2 regions of the Arsenicicoccus sp. UBA2120 genome follow, and region 1 is predicted to be linked to the other one. Evidence: predicted binding sites of a transcription regulator. Region 1 holds the regulator's gene; the other holds the start of a gene.
The links. The regulator HspR, encoded in region 1, represses chaperone genes until heat shock. The targets are predictions, from matches to a motif close to AAGTTGAGTCNNNNNGACTCAACTT.
Positions count from the first base shown of each region.

Region 2: a site for HspR is predicted at 4,671-4,695, ahead of dnaK (molecular chaperone DnaK). Genes of this name have one in related genera too.

Region 1 covers NZ_DCYC01000076.1:1,169-7,425, forward strand. The annotation lists partial or broken gene B2P18_RS12665 (Hsp70 family protein) at 1-249, shown strand, start outside; gene B2P18_RS12670 (nucleotide exchange factor GrpE) at 246-995, shown strand; gene B2P18_RS12675 (DnaJ C-terminal domain-containing protein) at 1,088-2,110, shown strand; gene B2P18_RS12680 (heat shock protein transcriptional repressor HspR) at 2,115-2,579, shown strand; gene B2P18_RS12685 (substrate-binding domain-containing protein) at 2,611-4,299, opposite strand; gene B2P18_RS12690 (carbon-nitrogen hydrolase family protein) at 4,450-5,220, opposite strand; gene B2P18_RS12695 (O-acetyl-ADP-ribose deacetylase) at 5,217-5,744, opposite strand; gene B2P18_RS12700 (PHP domain-containing protein) at 5,889-6,257, shown strand, end outside.
Region 2 covers NZ_DCYC01000015.1:4,923-11,179, reverse strand. The annotation lists gene B2P18_RS01240 (SulP family inorganic anion transporter) at 1-760, opposite strand, end outside; gene B2P18_RS18735 (DUF3253 domain-containing protein) at 961-1,698, opposite strand; gene B2P18_RS01225 (hypothetical protein) at 1,764-2,057, opposite strand; gene B2P18_RS01220 (FUSC family protein) at 2,274-3,122, opposite strand; gene B2P18_RS01215 (TIGR00725 family protein) at 3,399-4,628, shown strand; gene dnaK (molecular chaperone DnaK) at 4,785-6,257, shown strand, end outside.

The DNA of each region.
Region 1 (6,257 bases):
GACGCGCTGGCCGCCGAGGGCACCTCGTCCGAGGACATCTCCACCAAGGCCACCACGCTCTCCGAGGAGTCTCAGAAGCTCGGCGCCGCGCTCTACGCGCAGCAGTCCGACGAGGGCGCCGCGGGTGCGGGCACTGCCGGAGCCGGCGCGGCGGGTGCCGCGGGCGGTGCTGCCGGCGCCGGCCAGGCCAAGGCCGATGACGACGTCATCGACGCCGAGGTCGTGGACGACGACACGGACAAGAAGTGACGGACGACACCACCGGTCGCGTGGGCTCTCCCGAGGGGGAGCCCACCGGCCCGGTGATCCGGGACAAGCGACGCATCGACCCCGCCACGGGCGAGGTGCGCCAGCCGGCTCCCGACACCCCCGCACCCACCTCGAGCGACGACAGGGAGACCCCGATGTCCGACCCGTCAGACCAGCACGAGCCCGGTGACCAGCAGAGCGGCATGCCGCAGGACCCGTTCTCGGCCGAGGAGTCGGCCCTGCACGAGGCCGAGGTCGGCGCGGCCGAGGCGGACGCCGTGGCCGAGCGGGCCAAGGCCGACGGCGAGCACCCCGACACGGTGCTGGCCGCCGAGCGGCTCGCCGACCTGCAGCGCCTGCAGGCCGAGTACGTCAACTACAAGCGGCGTGTCGACCGCGACAAGGTCCTGATCAAGGACCTGGGCGCCGCCTCGGTGATCGAGGCGCTCATGCCGGTCCTGGACGAGATCGCGCTGGCCCGCCAGCACGGCGACCTCGGCGAGGGCACGCCCTTCGCGTCGATCGCCGACAAGCTGCAGCAGGCCCTCGGCCGCTTCGGCCTCGAGGCCTACGGCGAGCCGGGAGACGAGTTCGACCCGGCCCTGCACGAGGCCCTGATGCACGTCCAGGCGGAGCTCCCCGAGGGAGCCACCACCACGACGGTCGTCCAGGTCCTGCAACCCGGCTACCGGCAGGGCGACCGAGTGCTGCGCGCAGCCCGCGTCTCGGTCGCCGACCCGCAGTAGCACCGCCCACGCCGGCCCGCCAGCACGACTGGCGGGCCGGCCGGGCACCACCCCCTTTGCGTAGCACCTTTGACCCATGGAAGGAGTCGCCGATGGCCAGTCAGGACTGGTTCGAGAAGGACTTCTACGCCACGCTCGGCGTCGCCGAGGACGCCGACGCGGCGACCATCAAGCGCGAGTACCGCAAGCTCGCCCGCAAGCTGCACCCGGACCAGAACCCGGGTGACGAGGCGGCCGAGCAGCGGTTCAAGGAGATCGGCGAGGCCTACGCGGTCCTCTCCGACGCCGAGCAGCGCAAGCAGTACGACGCCATCCGCCAGATGGCCCACGGCGGAGCGCGATTCGCCCCCGGGGCCGGCGGCAACGGCGGCTTCGAGGACGTCTTCAGCAACCTGTTCACCGGTGGCGGCGCGGGCGGCCCCGGCATGCGGTTCACCACGAGCGGCGGACCTGGCGGCGGCCAGCCGGACATGGAGGACCTCCTGCGCATGTTCGGCGGGGGAGGGGGCCAGAGCCCCTTCGGGCAGGGATACGGCGCGTATGGCGCCCCCACCGGCCCGCGGCCCGGCGCCGACGTCGAGGCCACCGTCACCATCGGCTTCCCCGAGGCGGTGCGCGGCGACACCGTCACGCTGACCGCCGCCGACGGCGAGCGCATCACCACCCGGATCCCCGCAGGGGTCAGGGACGGCCAGCGCATCCGGCTCCGCGGCAAGGGCGGCCTCGGCGACCCGCAGGCGCCCCGCGGTGACCTCTTCCTCAACGTCACCGTCACCCCGCACGAGGTGTTCGGCCGGGACGGCGACAACCTGACCGTCGAGGTCCCCGTGACCTTCGCGGAGGCGGCGCTGGGCGCCACCATCAAGGTGCCCACCCTGGGCGGTGACCTCGTCGGCGTCCGGCTCGGCGCCGGCACCCAGAGCGGCCAGCGGCTGCGGGTCAAGGGCCGCGGCATCGCCACCAGGTCGGCGACCGGCGACCTGATCGTCACCGTCCACGTCGTCGTCCCGCAGCGGCTCACCGACGAGGCCCGGGCCGCCGTCGAGGTCCTGGCCGCGGAGGACGCCGAGACCGACGTCCGCGCCGACCTGCGGGCCCGCGCCGCGAGGGCGTGATCTCGTGCCCGGCCGCGAGCGACGCGAGTTCGTCTCCGACGACGACGCCCCGATCTTCGTGATCTCGGTGGCGGCGCAGCTGGCGGGCATGCACGCGCAGACGTTGCGGCAGTACGACCGGCTCGGCCTCGTCGTGCCCAAGCGGTCCGGGGGCGGCGGGCGGCGCTACAGCGCGCGCGACGTCGCCCAGCTGCGCGAGGGGCAGCGGCTCTCCCAGGAGGAGGGCGTGAGCCTGGCCGGCATACGGCGGATCCTCGACCTCGAGAGCCACGTCAGCGCCCTCGAGGCGAGGCTCGCGGACGCTCGGTCCGAGGTCGAGCAGCTGCGCCCGCAGGCGTTGTACGGCCACCGGGTGTTCGCCGCGGGTCGCCGCGGCGACGTCGTGGCCATGCCACCCGGTCAGCGTCCGCGGGCCGCCCGCTCGACCAGCCAGGCACTGGTCGTCTGGCGTCCCGGGGCGCCGCGCTGAGAGCTCCTGCGTACGAGTTCCTGCGTGAGAGCTACTGCGCCGGGGCGACGATCTCCCGCGTCGTGAGGGCGGTCTGCATGATGCCGTAGATGTTCTCGGGCCGACGAGCGTCGTACGCCTGACCGTCGGGGACCGCGGCCGCGATGCGCTGCAGGGCCCCGAGATCCGCGTCCTGGCTGATCGCGATCAGCACGATCCGGACCGGCCGGGAGCTGTCCTTGCTGGCCTGCTCGAGGTTGGCGACCAGCTGCGCCTCGCTGAGGGAGTCGGGGTCTTCGTTCTTGCCATCCGTCAGCAGCACCAGAGCGTTGGCGTAGTCCGGCTGGTAGGTGCGCTGCAGCTGCTGGTAGCCCGCCCAGATCGTGTCGTGGACGGCGGTGCCGTTGGCGCGCTGCCACTGCACGCTGCCACCGGCCCGGGCGAGGGCCTGGCGCTGGGTCATCGGTCCCGAGGTCGCGTCGACGCGCCGGATCGGGACGCGCTCGACCCAGTCCTTGTCCTGCGAGCCGTGCGCGAGGTCGAAGGTCCACAGCCCGATCTGGCTGCTCGGGGGGAACTTCTCGAGCGCCTTGAGCGCGGCCCCGGACGCGAGCTGGAGGCGGTTCATGCCGGGGATCGCCGGCTTCTTCATCGACTCGGAGGTGTCGATGACCGCGAGCATGCGGGTCTGGCGGGACATGGTGACCCACGTGCGCAGGGCGGTATCGGCGTCGCTGGCGCGCGGTGTCGCGATGACCTTGGGGAGGGTGGCGGGCACACCGGCGAGGTCGGGGCCGTCGGACTCGCCGATCCGGAACCCCGCCTTGCGGAGCGCGTCGACCGACTGGGCGTCGGCCAGGGCGTCCTGCAGCTTGGCGACGGCGGCCGCAGACGGGGCGTTCTTGCCGGCCACGGTCACCATGCGGTAGTCGAGCTGGGGCGTGGCGTCGCTGGGGGTCATCGCCCGCAGCGGCGTCTTGGGGTTGGCCTGGTTGAGGTGGGCGAGCTGCTGCTCGGAGGTGGGGAAGGCAGGCGCGGACGCGGCCGGCGTCAGGGCCTGTCGCCTCAGGTCGGCCTCGTCGACCGTGCTGCGGGACAGGGTCAGCAGGAGACCCTGCAGCGCTCGGGCGTCCTGCGGCGAGGAGGCGACGGCCTGCTTGGCGCCGAGCAGGGCGAGCAGGGACGGGGTGCTCCGCTCCGGGCTCGCGACCTTGAGGGGGACGGCGCGCTGCGCGATCAGCTGGGACCACGTGAGCGGTCCGGGGCGCGCCGTGCCGGCGGCGCCGCGCGGTATGGCGAAGACGACCGGCGACGTCGCGACGACGGGCCCCATGTCGATCTTGGTGCTGGGCGCCGCGGACGTGACGCGTTCGGCCCACAGGCTGGAGTCGGGGATCCACACCTGCGTGCGGTCGTCCGCCCCGCTCATGAGACCGGACGCGGTCACGGACGAGCTCTGCACGTCGACGGTGTAGTCGATGCAGTCGTCGCCGCGCGTCTCCTGCCGCTGGGCCACCTGGCCCAGCACGGGCGCGAGCTCCTCGGTGGTGGTGACCCGCATCGGCGTGACCGAGGAGCAGGCCGACAGGCCGGTGCGCGGGGACGTCGAGCCTGCGGCGGCGTCCCCAGGTGAGTCGTCGTTGACCAACGCGGCGGCCCCCGCGATGCCGATGACGGCAGCGATGGGCAGGGCGAGGACCGCGACCTTGGGGATGGTCCGAGGGGCAGAGTGGCGTCCCATGGCCGCAATGTAGCCGAGGGGGAGGAGCCGGCGCCCGCGTTCCCGTCCTCAGGTGCCCAGGTGAAAGCCCAAGCGCCGTAACCAAATACGCTGGGTGATGGCGAAGGGCGAATCCGTCACCGTGGGTGTGCCGGTCCGACCCGCTCGGCCCTACAGGATCGGCACCTGGGCCCGGGTGCGCTCGACCAGGTCGAGGTCGATGTCGGCCACCAGCAGGTCCGGCGACCCGCCGAGTCGCGCCCGCACGGCCCCCGTGGGGTCCACGACGGCGCTGCGCCCGATGCCGAGGGGCTTGCGGACGGAGTCGGCACGCCAGGCCTGCCCGGCGGCCACCAGCCAGGCCTGGGAGTCGTGCGCCCGCGCGGCCGTCAGCAGGTCCCACTGCTGTGCCTTGCCCGGACCGTCGCCCCAGGACGCCGGCAGCGCCACGAGCTCCACGCCGGCCCGGCCCAGCTCGGTGAACTGGTCGGGGAACCGCACGTCGAAGCAGGTCGCCAGCCCCACGCGAACGCCGTCGACCTCCACGCTGACGTAGCCCGACCCCGGAGCGACCGTCTCGGACTCCGTCGTGGTGTAGGCGTCGAACAGGTGCACCTTGCGGTAGGTGGCCTCCGCGTGCGGCCCCGTGAGCAGGAGGGTGTTGTGCACCCGCCCGTCGTCGGCGGGCTCGAACATCCCTGCCACCACGGTGATCTCGTGCGTGCGCGCGGCCTCGCGCAGGGCCTCGGCGAAGGGGCCGTCGAGGGGCTCCGCGTGCGGGCCCAGCGGCACGGCGAAGGTCATCATCGTCGCCTCGGGGAGGACGACCAGCCGGGCGCCGGCCTCCGCAGCCTCGGCCACCAGGCGGCAGGCCTGCTCGAGGTTGTGCTGCTTGTCGTCGGTGCTGGCGAGCTGCCCGGCCGCGACGCGCCAGCGCCTCACGACCGCCCCAGCCCGACGCAGGCGGCCTCGAACGCGGTGTAGGACGTGGGGTCGAACGGCACGAACCGCACCAGGTCGATCCCGTCCCGGGAGTGAGCCGCGACCGTCGTCAGGGCGATGCGCGCGACGTCGGCGACCTTCCAGCCATAGGCGCCCGCGCTCACCGCCGGGAAGGCGATCGTCCGGACGCCCAGCTGCTGCGCGACGTCCAGCGAGCGGGTGTAGCACGACGCCAGCAGCCGGGGGTCGATCTGTCCCTCGTGCCGGTTGGGGCCGACGGTGTGGATGACATAGCGGCAGGGCAGGTCGCCCGCGCCCGTGGCGACGGCGTCACCGACGTGCAGGCCCTCGGGGTAGTCCGTGGCCCGCAGGTGACGGCACTCCTCGCGCAGCGTGGGCCCCGCGGCGCGATGGATCGCCCCGTCCACGCCACCGCCACCCATGAGGGAGGAGTTCGCGGCGTTGACGATCGCGTCCACCGCCTGGGTGGTGATGTCGCCCTGCACGATCTCGATGCCAGCCATGGCTCCCAGCCTACGACGGCGGTCACCGGGCGGCCCCGGAACCACCCCGTCCCGCAGCGGTCGCGCGGCGTTCACCGTCCAGGGCCGGCCTGGACGCCTGGGCCACCTAGCGTCCTGGAGAACCCGCTGCCAGCAGAGAGGCCCGTGACATGTGCCGCGACGGCTCCCCCCCAGCAGGACCATCAGCCGCTTCCCCACGTCTGGGACGAGCCGGTCACGCCCCTCCCGACCGCCACGGGTGCGAGCCGTCGCCGCGTCCTGACGGCCGCGGGGGCCGCGGGGGCCGCGGCTCTCGGAGCCGGTCTGCTGCCCGGGGTCCTCGCGGCGCCGGACGCCGGTGCCGCACCCGCCGGGCGGCGGCCGCGCCACGACCGTTACGACTGGCTCGTCGGCGACCACCACGTCCACACGGTGTTCTCGCACGACGCGAAGTACCTCGTCGAGACGCAGGTCGCGCGGGCCCACGAGTTCGGCGTCGACTGGATGGTGTTCACCGAGCACTCCAACGTCGGG
Region 2 (6,257 bases), on a different contig from region 1:
GCCCCCAGCTCTCGCGGGTCTTGCTCGAGTGGGTGTCGGTGATGCCGTCGACGAGCTTGGCCGTCATCAGCGACTCGAGGAGCCCGACGAGAGCCATGGCGAGCGCGAACGGCCCGATGACCTGCAGGGTTTCCAGGGTGAGCGGGACGTTCGGCAGGAGCAGGGTCGGCAGCGAGTCCGGCAGCTCGCCCTGGTCGCCGACGGTGGGCATGCGCCACCCGGTCACCTGCACGAGGGCGGTGATCAGCACGATGGCGACCAGGGGCGCCGGGACCGCGGTCGTGACGCGAGGCAGGAGCACCAGCACCGCGATGCCGAGGGCGACGAGGGGGTAGACGATCGGGGGGATGGAGGGGCCGACCAGGTGGGGGAGCTGGGCCAGGAAGATCAGGATCGCCAGGGCGTTGACGAAGCCGACCATCACCATGCGGGGGATGAAGCGCATGAGCCTGGCGACGCCGAGCAGGCTGAGGACGATCTGCAGCACCCCGGCGAGCAGCACCGTGGCCAGGAAGTAGTCGATCCCGTGATCCCTGGCGACCGGGGCGATCACCAGGGCGACGGCGCCCGTCGCGGCGGAGATCATCGCCGGACGGCCACCGACGATCGCGATGGTGCAGGCCATCGTGAACGACGCGAACAGCCCCATGCGGGGGTCGACGCCCGCGATGATCGAGAACGAGATGGCCTCGGGGATGAGCGCCAGGGCGACGACGAGCCCGGCCAGCACCTCGGTCTTGAGCCGCCGGGGGTCGCGCAGCGCGGCGAGCGTCGAGGTGTCTCGGTCGCCGGCGTCGGGGACGAGGGGGAAGCCCCGTTCGCCGCCCCGGGTCTCGGCGGCGCTGGGGGTGGTGCTGGCCAAGGATGGCTCCGTCCATGAAAAGGGCCGCAGCGTGAAGCCAGCTGCGGCGGGGTGAGGCTTCGCGATCCTACCTTGACGCCACGTGAGGGTTGCCCCGCTCAGGCCGTATGTCGGGGGCCGGGGAGCGCGTCGTAGCGCTCCGTCAGGACCCTGGCTGCGCTCTCGCGGGCGCGGCAGGTCGACATCGGGACCTGACCGAAAGTGCTGCGCGGCAAGGGGTCTCGTCCCAGTGCGGCGGTGCGGGCGTCGTCCCAGCGGACAAGGACCTGCCAGGCGCCGCCGTCCTGCGCGACCTCCCGGACCGTTCCGACGGCGCACAGCTCCTGGCGGCGCGACAGGTAGGCCCAGATCGTGTCGCCCGCTTGCATCGTCCGGAATCCCGAGCGCAGGCACCAGCGGTCGATCTGCTGAGAGCGACCGATCGCCTCCCAGACCGGGCCGGCATCGGGACGGGTCCGCCAGTCCGGCGGCTGGTGCTCGGCGTGCGCCGCCGGGTCGATCGGCAGCAGCCAGTGGGTCCTTGGTGCCTCGGACTGCGCCTGCACGTGCGGCTGCGAGGCGTCCGGCCAGGACGGGCCACGGCGCAGGCGCACCGGGCCTCGGGCCGTCCGCACGTCGACCGGCCGGCCACCCTGGACCACCTCGATCACGCCCTCGTCGGCGAGGTGGGCGGCGGCATCCCGGGTCGGCTGCATCAGCTCCCGCCAGTCCTCGCCGCCGAGCCCGCGCGCGACCTCGGACGGGCAGATGGTGACGTCCGCGGACCGGCGGCCGAGCAGGTCGACGATGTCGACGCGCAGCTCGGCGTCGGTGGGTGCTGGTGCGGGCGCGGCCACCCCGGCACTCTAGGTGGTCCCCGGGCTCGGGGCGGACCTCGCGTCGTCGCCCCGTCACCAGCGGGTCACGCGCGGCGGGGCCTGCTCCGATCGGTGAACCTCAGGAACCCGCCCTGCAGCAGCGGGGCGACGGCGTCCCGGTTGTCCTCGACGGTGAGCTCCACGACCTCGTCGTCGTGGGCCACGACCCGGGTCACCACGCTGTGGTAGGGCCCGAGCGCCAGGCTCACGAGGAAGGTTCCCGCGGCGACGGTGAGGTCCGTCGTCTCCTCGTCGAGCGTGCCGACCACCTGGGTGCCGACCAGGACGGGGCGCCCGGGGGACGCCGGACCTCGATGGATGCGCAGCGTTGCGGTCATCGGTGACTGCTCTCCTTCCCGGACCGGTCGAGACGGTGGGCTCGGGGTGCGGGTCCGACGGCCGGCGCGACCGCTCCTCCTCCCACTATGACCCTCCCGGCTCGGCAGCGGCAGGGGGCTGCAGGCTTCGGTGGGCCGCCGTGACGATCGCCAGGCCTCGGCCGTCCCCCCTTCCCTCATGGGCCCCTGGGGTCCCGGCTGCCACGGACCGGTCAGCTAACCCCTGCGGCGGACCACCACCACGAGCAGCAGGGCCAGGGCACCGCCGATCGCGGTGGCCAGCAGCCGGTGAGGCATCGACCCCTGGGCGGTGATCCCGATGACCTCGAGGAAGACGACCAGCCAGGCGGTCAGGGCGGTGGAGTACAGGACGTAGCTGACCGACTGCAGCGTGAACATCGCCCAGGCGAGGAACGTGCCGAGCGCCAGGAGGGTCGCCCCCTCCGGCTGTGCCCAGGTGACGACGGCACCTGCGACGGCCACGCCGAGGGCGGTGCCCAGCAACCGGTCCCGGCCGCGACCGAGCGTGTCGGTCAGCCGCGGCTGGAGGACCGTGACCACCGTCAGGGGAATCCAGTAGCCACGCATCGGGGCGAGCAGTTGGGACAGGACCTCGGCGACACCCAGGCCGAGGGCGAGGCGCAGGGCGTGCCAGCGCGGCCCCGACCCGGGGTGCCGCAGGTCGTTGATCACGGCCCGGCCCACCTCGGGCAGGGGGGCGGGATCCGCCCTGGCGGGATCCGGCAGGTGCTGTCGGAGCAGGGGCGTGACCCTGCTCCGCCGGCGCCGGACCCGTGGTCCCACGGCGGTCCCGACGAGCACCTGCACCAGCCCTCCGGCGGCGACCAGGACGGCATAGGTCACGGCGGTGCGCACCGGCGCGGGTTGCTGCCCGAGCGCGAGGAATCCGATCACGGCCTGCACCCCGACCTGCCCTGGGCCCTCGCGCGGGCTGAGCAGCCCGACGACCGCGCCCACCGCGGCGAGGGTGAGCACGGCGAGCACGGGCTGGTCGGCCACGAGGCACGCCACGAACACCGACACCGCCAGCACGGCCGTCGTCACGAGCATGGTGAGCCGGGGCCGAGCCACCAGCTGGTCGACCCCGATCCCGCCGGCGTTGATCGCGCCCGACGCGGCGACGACGGCGAGCAGGGGGCCACGGTCAGCAGACCGACGAGGAGCACGGCACCGAACCCCAGCGCGTACGGGACGGCGACGATGGGTTGGGCGGCGCCCCGGTCGATCTGGAGCGCGGGTCGGGTCGAGCTCATCGGCGCCGATGCTAGCTGGCTGATGCTCACGTGGCCCTGGAAAGGGCTCGATGTCATCCTGGGGGACGTGCGTCCACGAGGGTATGTCGGTGTCGTCGGTCCGGGTGCGGCCACGTCGGAGCAGGTGGAGCAGGCCGTCACGGTGGGGCGGCTGCTGGCCGAGCAGGGACTGGTCGTGGTCACCGGCGGTCTCGGCGGGGTGATGGCCGGAGCAGCGCGAGGGTGCGCCCAGGCCGGTGGGACGAGCCTCGGGCTCCTGCCCGGCGACGACCGCTCCGCCGCCAACCCGCACCTGTCGGTCACCATCCCGACCGGCCTCGGCGAGATGCGCAACGCCCTGCTCGTCCGTGCCTGCGACGCGGTGGTCGCGGTGGGCCACAGCTGGGGGACGGTCAGCGAGATCGCGCTCGCGGCGCGCACCGGCGTGCCGGTGGTGCTGCTGGACGGGCTGCGGTTGTTCGACGAGGTGCCGGTCGACGGCGACGACGTCCGCGCGCCCCGGCACGCGGTGTCGCCCGAGGATGCCGTGTCGAGCGTGCTCGGGGATCTGGGGCTCGAGACCTCGCCTGCTCGTGAGGGTGGCGAGCCGGCATACGACGGCTGGGTGCTTGGCGTCGACGGGGCCCGGGGCGGGTGGACCGGCGCGCTCCTGCCCGTGTCCGGCGCGGGGACGGTGCGGATCGTGGCCGGGGCCGACCTGCGGACCGTGATCGACCGGGTCGATCACGGCGCTGTGCACGTCGAGCTCGTCGCGGTCGACGCGCCGATCGGCCTGCCGGACACCGGGCGCCGCAGGGCGGACGTCGAGGTGCGCGGGCGGCTGGGCCCGCGCGCCGGCTCGGTCTTTGCGACCCCCGTGCGTGACGCGCTGGCGGCCGAGTCGTATGCCGAGGCCCGCCGGATCAGCGTCGCCCGCACGGGCGGGACCAGCCTGGCCGCGCAGAGCTATGCCATGCGCAGGGCCATCCTGGACGTCGACGCCTACGTGCGCGGGGAGGGGCCGACCCTGCCGGTGGTCGAGGTGCACCCCGAGCTGTGCTTCGCGATCATGGCGGGCGCGCCGCTGGCCTCGAGCAAGAAGACTCCCGAGGGGCTGCGCGAGCGCGAGGGTCTGCTCCTGGCCCAGGGGATCCGCCTGCCGCGGGACCTCGACCTCGGTCGGCGTGGTGCCGACGACGTCCTCGACTCCGCCGCCGCGGCCTGGAGCGCGGCGCGCGTCGTCCGCGGGGAGGCCGTCCGCCACCCCGCGCAGCCCGAGCGCTTCAGCGACGGCATCGACGCCGCGATCTGGGTCTGACCCGTCGCCCTCCGACGCCGGGGAACAAAGGCGTGACCGACGGAGTTGAGCCGGATAGACTCAAGTTCACTGACACGAGCTTGCACATGGATCGCAGGCGGTCATACCTTGAGTGCTGACGACTCAACATCCGCTAGTCAACAAGGAGAGCCACACATGGCACGTGCAGTCGGTATCGACCTCGGCACCACCAACTCCGCCGTCTCCGTCCTCGAGGGCGGCGAGCCGGAGATCATCGCCAACGCCGAGGGCGGTCGCACGACCCCGTCGGTCGTGGCGTTCAGCAAGAACGGCGAGGTGCTCGTCGGCGAGATCGCCAAGCGCCAGGCCGTCACCAACGTCGACCGCACCATCCGCTCGGTCAAGCGCCACATGGGCACGGACTGGAAGCAGGAGATCGACGGCAAGGACTACACCGCGCAGGAGATCAGCGCCCGCACGCTGATGAAGCTCAAGCGCGACGCCGAGTCCTACCTCGGCGAGCCCGTCACGGACGCGGTCATCACCGTCCCGGCGTACTTCGACGACGCCGAGCGCCAGGCCACCAAGGAGGCCGGCGAGATCGCGGGTCTCAACGTCCTGCGCATCGTCAACGAGCCGACCGCGGCCGCGCTGGCCTATGGCATGGACAAGGCCAAGGGCGACCACACCGTGATCGTCTATGACCTGGGTGGCGGTACCTTCGACGTGTCGGTGATCGAGATCGCCGAGGTAGACGGCGAGCACCAGTTCGAGGTGCTGGCTACCAATGGTGACACCTTCCTCGGTGGCGAAGACTTCGACATCCGCCTGATCGACTACCTCGTCGACGAATTCAAGAAAGAAACCGGCATGAACCTCAAGGGCGACCCGCTGGCCATGCAGCGCCTGAAAGAAGCTGCCGAGAAAGCCAAGATCGAGTTGTCCTCGAGCCAGCAGACCGACGTCAACCTGCCGTACATCACGGCTGACGCGTCCGGTCCGAAGCACCTGAACGTGAAGATCTCCCGCGCCAAGCTGGAGTCGTTGGTCGAGGATCTGGTCGAGCGCACCATCGAGCCGTGCCGCATCGCGCTGAAGGATGCCGGCATCGATGTGTCGAAGATCAATGACGTGATCCTGGTCGGTGGCCAGACCCGCATGCCGCTGGTGCAGCAGAAAGTCGCCGAGTTCTTCGGCAAGGAAGCGCGCAAGGACGTCAACCCGGACGAAGCCGTGGCCATGGGTGCTGCCATCCAGGGCGCCGTGCTGGCGGGCGACGTCAAGGACGTGCTGCTGCTCGACGTCTCCCCGCTGACCCTGGGTATCGAGACGCTGGGCGGCGTGATGACTCCGCTGATCGAGAAGAACACCACCATCCCGACCAAGAAGTCGCAGGTGTTCTCCACTGCCGACGACAACCAGAGCGCTGTGACCATTCACGTGCTGCAGGGTGAGCGTAAGCAGGCTGCGCAGAACAAGTCGCTGGGTCGCTTCGATCTGGCCGAGATTCCGCCGGCCCCGCGCGGCATGCCGCAGATCGAAGTCACCTTCGATATCGACGCCAACGGCATCCTGCACGTGTCCGCCAAGGACAAGGCCACTGGCAAGCAGCAGTCCATCGTGATCAAGGCCAACTCCGGTCTGTCGGAGGAGGAAATCGAGCAGATG